Linked DNA regions of Thiorhodovibrio frisius. The protein of the gene in region 1 interacts with the protein of each later gene in a pairwise test. Links are inferred from orthologs where the notes say so. Each region holds a gene or a part of one and is shown on either strand. Other genes may lie near its edges. The genes, in order: typA and rlmKL.

The links.
Region 2: the proteins of typA (region 1) and rlmKL interact in binary tests that used the Escherichia coli proteins (3 or more experiments, as listed by UniProt). The link is inferred for Thiorhodovibrio frisius from one-to-one orthologs.

Annotation. Positions count from the first base shown.
Region 1 is NZ_CP121471.1:732,235-735,536, reverse strand. The notes cover bases 115-3,102. They hold typA (translational GTPase TypA), read right to left. Parts: upstream 2,530-3,102; coding sequence 700-2,529; downstream 115-699. Other genes in these bases: Thiofri_RS03710 (glycoside hydrolase family protein), read right to left, coding at 2,777-3,102; Thiofri_RS03720 (class I SAM-dependent rRNA methyltransferase), read left to right, coding at 115-613. Also shown: more of Thiofri_RS03720, read left to right, coding at 1-114; more of Thiofri_RS03710, read right to left, coding at 3,103-3,302. UniProt on the Escherichia coli protein: A 50S ribosomal subunit assembly protein with GTPase and nucleotide-independent chaperone activity, required for 50S subunit assembly at low temperatures, may also play a role in translation.
Region 2 is NZ_CP121471.1:1,606,348-1,609,698, forward strand. The notes cover bases 291-3,327. They hold rlmKL (bifunctional 23S rRNA (guanine(2069)-N(7))-methyltransferase RlmK/23S rRNA (guanine(2445)-N(2))-methyltransferase RlmL), read right to left. Parts: upstream 2,928-3,327; coding sequence 654-2,927; downstream 291-653. Other genes in these bases: Thiofri_RS07475 (hypothetical protein), read left to right, coding at 291-600; Thiofri_RS07485 (LysR substrate-binding domain-containing protein), read right to left, coding at 2,921-3,327. Also shown: more of Thiofri_RS07475, read left to right, coding at 46-290; more of Thiofri_RS07485, read right to left, coding at 3,328-3,351. UniProt on the Escherichia coli protein: Specifically methylates the guanine in position 2445 (m2G2445) and the guanine in position 2069 (m7G2069) of 23S rRNA. Methylation occurs before assembly of 23S rRNA into 50S subunits.

The DNA.
Region 1 (3,302 bases):
GATCGATCCGGTCCATGGGCAGAAAACCGGCTGGTTTTTCGATCAGGCCGACAACCGCGCTGCTCTTCAGCGCTTCCGCCCAAATGGTCGGGTGCTGGATGTGTTCTGCTATCTCGGCGCCTGGGGCCTGACGGCGGCGGCAACCGGGGCCGAGCAGGTCAGCTTCATCGACAGCTCGAGCGAGGCCCTGGCGCGCGTGGGCGCCAGCGCTGATCGCAATGGGCTGGCCGAGCGCATCGGCGAGCTGTTGCAAGGCGATGCTTTCGATGCGCTGCGCCAACTGCGCGACGCCGGAGAACGCTTTAATTGCGTCATTCTCGACCCACCCGCTTTCATCAAGCGACGCAAAGATCAGCGCGACGGTGAGCTGGCTTATCGGCGCCTGAACCGGCTGGGCATGGAACTACTGACTCCGGATGGCTTGCTGGTCAGTTCTTCCTGCTCCCACCACCTGAGTCGCGACTCCTTCCACCGCAACTTGCAGCAAGCAGGGCGCGGTGCCGGGCGCGAGCTACAATTGCTTTACGACGGCGGGCAGGGGCCGGATCACCCCATTCATCCAGCGATTCCCGAGACGGCTTACCTCAAAACGGCTTTTCTGCGCGTGCTTTAGCGCCGAGGTCGCGGCGAATCACTTCGCCACGACACCGACACCTTGATGGCGAAGTCGTGGCGCCCAGCTTGCTCCCGAAAACAACCTTAGCTGCTTGCCCTGCTAGCGCGCTTGCGCTCGTGTTCCTTCAGGAAGCGCTTGCGGATGCGGATGGCGGCCGGCGTAATCTCGACCAGTTCATCATCCTCAATGAACTCCAGCGCCTGTTCGAGTGAGAAGCGGATCGGCGGTGTCAGCAGGATGTTCTCGTCCGAGCCAGCCGCACGGATGTTGGTGAGCTGCTTGGCTTTGAGCGGATTGACGACCAGATCGTTGTCGCGCGAGTGGATGCCGACCACTTGCCCCTCGTAGACTTCCTCGCCGGGCGCGACCAGCAGCCGGCCGCGATCTTGTAGGTTAAAGAGCGCGTAGCCAAGCACCTTGCCCTGGCTGTTGGCGATCATGGCGCCATTGCGGCGCGGCGCGATGCCACCCTGATTGGCCGCGCCATAGTGGTCAAACACATGGTGCTTTAAGCCGGTGCCCGACGTCAGCGACATGAACTCAGTCTGGAAGCCGATTAGCCCGCGCGACGGGATTTCGTAGTCCAGGCGCACCCGGCCCTTGCCATCCGGCACCATGTTCTTTAGCTCCCCCTTGCGCTCGCCAAGCGCCTGCATGATCGCGCCCTGATTGGCTTCCTCAAGGTCGACTGTGAGCTGCTCATAAGGCTCGCAGATGACTCCATCGACCTCGCGGAAAATGACCTCGGGACGCGAGACGGCCATTTCATAGCCCTCGCGGCGCATGTTCTCGAGCAGAATGGACAAATGCAGTTCGCCGCGGCCGGAGACGCGGAATTTTTCCGGATCCGTGCCCTCCTCCACCCGCAACGCAACATTGTGAATCAACTCACGCTCTAGGCGATCCTTGAGCTGGCGACTGGTCAGGTATTTGCCATCCTTGCCGGCAAAAGGTGAGGTGTTGACCTGAAAGGTCATGGTCACCGTCGGTTCATCCACGGTCAGCGGGGGCAGTGCCTCAACCGCATCGGGATGACACAGGGTGTCGGACACGTTGGGCGCATCCATTCCAGTGACGGCCACAATGTCGCCCGCGCGCGCTTCCTTCACCTCGCTGCGCTCCAGCCCCATGTAGCCATAGACCAGCCCGACTTTGGCGCGCTGGCGGTCACCATCGCGCTTGACCACAACCACCTGCTGATTGGGCTTGAGGACACCACGCTGAATCCGTCCGACGCCGATAGCACCAACAAAGGAGCTGTAGTCCAGGGTCGATATCTGCATCTGGAAGGGACCGTCCGGATCCACCGCCGGGGCCGGGCAGTGCTCGACAATGGCCTCAAACAGCGGCGTCATGTCGCCCTCGCGCACCTCTTCGCTCAGGCCGGCGTAGCCGTTGATGGCTGAGGCGTAAACAATCGGAAAATCCAGCTGTTCGTCACTCGCGCCAAGGCGATCAAAGAGATCGAAAACCTGATCGACCACCCAGCTCGGGCGCGCGCCCGGCTTATCGATCTTGTTCACCACCACAATGGGCCGCAGCCCATGCTGAAACGCCTTGGTGGTGACGAAGCGCGTCTGCGGCATGGGGCCTTCCTGCGCATCGACCAGCAGCAGCACCGAGTCCACCATGGACAGCACCCGCTCTACCTCACCGCCAAAGTCGGCGTGGCCCGGGGTATCGACAATATTGATGCGGTAGTCTTGGTCCTTCAGCGTCAGGCGCAGCGCGGTGTTCTTGGACAGGATGGTGATGCCACGCTCTTTTTCCAGGTCGTTGGAATCCATCACCCGTTCGACCGGGCCAAACCGGTCGCCGAGGGTTCCCGATTGTTGCAGAAGCTTATCAACCAAGGTCGTTTTGCCATGGTCGACATGGGCGATAATCGCAATGTTGCGCAGACGTTCGATCACTGAACCGTTACTCCGGAGGGGTCAAAAAAAGCGCGGCCAAGAAGCTGGCCGCGCCGGCGCGAGTATAGCTGGTTCCCTCGGCGGCCGCGCGACTAGCTGACCGCGGCCACAGCGGATCGCGCGTCGCGCGTCGCGCATGGCGAAGATCTCTCGAACACCTGATTGAAAGATTTTCGTAACCTCATCCTAGCTGTTGGTGAAATCCCAGACATCCACAAAGGCTGGCGCTGATGCGGCCTATACGCCATCACCACCGCTCCCAGCGCGTGAAGTCGGGGCCGTCACTCATGGCCACGCCGATCTGATGCACCATGGCTAGTTCGTCGGCAAAGCCCGCCGGGGTCTCATTGGCGCCGACATAATAGAGACGGAAGGTCCCATCTGGCAGCGCTACGACGCGCGGGGTGCCAACCGCAAAGGCATCCCAGCGGCCCGAGCCCTTGGGGGCGTGGGTAAAAATCGACCCATTGCTTTCTGGTCCCGGCTGGCGCTGCCAGTCAAGGCCGTTGTCGGAGATGGCGAGCCCGATCGACCGATAGCCGCCCTCGCCAACGCCCTCGTAGAACATCAGCCAGCGACCCTGATGCGCAAAGATGTGTCGCGTACCGATGCCGAGCGCATCGAAGCCGCCCGCTTCCCCCGGCCCTAGAATCTCGCCGCGCTTAGTCCAGGTTAGCCCGTCGTTGGATTCCGCCAGGCAGACAACAAACACCATGCGCGCAGGGTCCAGGCTGTGGTAGTACATGCGCCAGATTCCGTCAGGAAAGCGCCGC
Region 2 (3,351 bases), 870 kb from region 1 along the record:
ACTGACGCTGAGGCCCAGAAGTCTGCCAAGAAAAAAGCGCGGTGGGTGTTTTTTTTGAATCAGCTTCCGTACGTCATCCTTTACGCCACAACCATCGTGCTGGTCGCGATGACGGACAGGGAGCCGACCGATGTAGCGATGAAGTGGATTTGGTTCATCCCTGCCGTCGCGCTGGTGGCCATTTTTGGTGGCTGGAAATATCACGCCGGTGAGAGCGCGAAATCGCGCGTCTTTTATCTCTTTCGCCAAGTGCTGCACTGGGCTGCGCTGGCGGTAGTGGTGCACTACTTTTTCACCAAGGATTTGCTCCACTTTCTGAATGCTGAAACCGACGGCGTGGTGATGATTTTCCTGCTTGGGCTGACCGCGATTCTGTCTGGGATCCATGCGGATTGGAAAATGGGTCTGTTCGGCGCTTTCCTGATCATGAGCGGCGAGACCATCGGGTGGTTCGATGACAATGCCGTACTCATGGGCATTGTTGGCGGTGCCGCAGCGGTGGCTGTGATTTTGACCCTGTTGGTGCGCTCGAGAGTCACAAGCAGAAAGAAAACCAAGAGCGACGCAGCGGGCGGGATCGAGGCGAACGCCAGCGCCTGATGTGGCGCTGTCTGTCTCGCCAGCGCAGGAGCCGATTTTTGTGCTCGCGGCGCTCAGTGGCGATGACGGAAGCGCCAGCAATGATGAATGCGCGCGTTGCGCTTGAAGTCTCGCGGCAAGGTGCGGGGCTTCAAGTCCTCAATCGCTAGGTCCGCTAGGGCTTCGGTTTCCAGCTTGAAGCGGCGCAGATTGGTGGAGAAGATCAGCTCGCCGTCCGGCTCGAGCAGCCGGGCGGTCTGCTGGATCAGCCTGACATGGTCGCGCTGAATATCGAAGCTGCCGCGCATCCGCTTGGACGTCGAAAAGCTCGGTGGGTCGAGAAAAATCAGCCCGAATTTGTCCCAACGCGGACGCTCGATCCATTGCAGGCAGTCGGCTTGTTCAACTCTGTGCGCGGGTGGCGCGAAGCCGTTGAGCGCCAGATTGCGCTGCGCCCAGTCGCAGTAGGTGCGCGATAGATCGACTGTGAGGGTCGAGAGCGCACCACCCGCTGCGGCATGTACGCTGGCCGCACCTGTGTAGCCGAAGAGATTCAAAAACCGCTTCCCCTGCGCGAGCTGCCCGATGAGCGCGCGGGTCTGGCGGTGGTCGAGAAACAGCCCGGTGTCGAGATGGTCTTGCAGGTTGACCAGAAAGCGCAGCCCGGCTTCGCGCACTTCAAAGAACTGCTCCGCTTGGCCCTGTCTGTCGTATTGCGCGTTGCCGCGTTGGCGCTGTCGCACCTTAAAGAACAGGTTCTCACGCGCGATGCCCAGGGTTTCGCTGATTACCCCCATGGCCTCGCGCAGACGCCGGCGTGCCGCGCGTGGGTCGATGTCGGGCGGTGCAGCATATTCCTGCACATGGGCGAGCCTTTGCATGCCAGCGTCGTGCTCTACGCTAGCGCGAGGTCTCGCGCTCGCCCCCGCCTTCGCGTCAGCCCCGCTGTTGGCGTCCGCTGCGGCAGCCGAGTAGATGTCGATGGCCAGGGCATATTCGGGCAAATCGGCGTCATAGAGCCGATAGCAGCCGATGTCCTGCTGCTTGAGCCAGCTATTCAGGCTTTTCTGATTTTTGCGCAGCCGGTTGGCGAGCATCTCGGCGCCGGGGCCACGGTCCTCGGGTGGCAGCGGGCGCGGGCTGTCATCCACATGCGCCTCAGAGCGGATGTCGAAATGCAGCAACTGGCAGTCGAGCGGGCCGTTGAACAGCCGGTGCATGCGGTGCGCGCGCAGGCCCATGTTGCGGCCAAGCTCGGGGTTGGCGGTCAATACCGCGCCCTGCCAGCCGTCGAAGCGCTCGCGCAGGACCTGTCCGAGCGTGCGGTAGAGCGGCACCAGATTCTCCTTGGCACCGAGGCGTTCGCCATAAGGCGGGTTGCTGATGACCAGCCCCTGCCGCACCTGACCACAGGGCTGGCAGTCGGCCAGCTCGCGGCGCTCGAAATGCAGGCGCCCGGCCAGACCGGCGCGCTCCAGGTTGGCATAGGCCATGCGAATGGCGGCGCTGTCGCGGTCATAGCCGCACAGGCGGCCAAGGCTTTCCAGTCCTTTGCTCGCGCGTGCTTCGGCCTCCTCGCGCAAGCCGTTCCAGGCTGCTGCATCATGTCCGCGCCAGGCGCTAAAGCCCCAGTGCGCGCGGTTTAGCCCAGGCGCGCGGTCGGCGGCCATCAGCGCGGCCTCAATCACTAAGGTACCGGCACCGCACATGGGGTCGACCAGGGCGCCGCCGGCGGCGGCAATCGCAGGCCAGCGCGCGCGCAGCAGCAGGGCGGCGGCCAGGTTCTCCTTGATGCTGGCCGCGCCGGCTTCGGTGCGATAACCGCGCCTGTGCAGCGCATCGCCCGACAGGTCCAGGCTGAGCGCGGCCTGATCGCGAAACAGCCGACAGTAAAGGCGGATGTCGGGCTGGGCGGTATCGACGCTGGGCCTTTGGCCGCTGCGCTCGCGGAACTGATCGACAATGGCATCCTTAATGCGCAGGGCGGCGAAATGGGTGTGATCGATGCCGGAACGGGCGCTGTCGACATGAATTGCCAGGGTTTGCTCCGGCCCCAGATGTTGCGACCAGTCGATGGCGGCGATGCCGGCGTAGAGTGCATCGGGATCGGCAGCGGGCCATTCCGCCAGCGGCAACAGCACCCGGCTGGCGACGCGCGACCACAGGCACACCCGATAGGCATCGGCCAGGGCGCCGGCGCAGGCGACGCCAGCGCGGGTCTCGCGCACCTCGGGGATGCCAAGGCCGCGCAGCTCCTCGGCGAGCAGGGTCTCAAGATGCCGGGCAGCGGTGACGAAAAAGTGGTGCTGATCCGGTGCCTCGCTGGGCGGTGTTGCGAGCTCTAGCACCTCGGCGCCGCCGCTGGTGTGGCCGAGGGAGTCACTGGCGAAGTGACTGGAGGCGTGTCTGGGGGAGTGTCTGGGGTATTGACTGGCGGAGCAGCCTGCGCAGTGATTGGGCTGGCAGGGGTGCCCGCGGGCGGCGCCAAATCTGGCAGCACCTCGCGCACGACCCGGGCCAGAGCCTGAAGCGCCGCCGTGCGCGGAAAGCTGCGGCGATGCACCAGCGAGATGTGCCGCCGCGCATCCGGCAGCGACAGGGGGCGCACGCTGATGCCAGGTGTGTCGCGCCAGCCGCTGTCGAGCGCCAGCGCGGGCACCAGAGTGCAGCCGAAGCCGGCGCGCACCAGATGGCGCAGGGTCTCGAGGCTGGCGGCACTGAGATCGGCTGCCGCGCTGGTGTGTGGGCGTTCGGCCAGGCGGCACACATGCA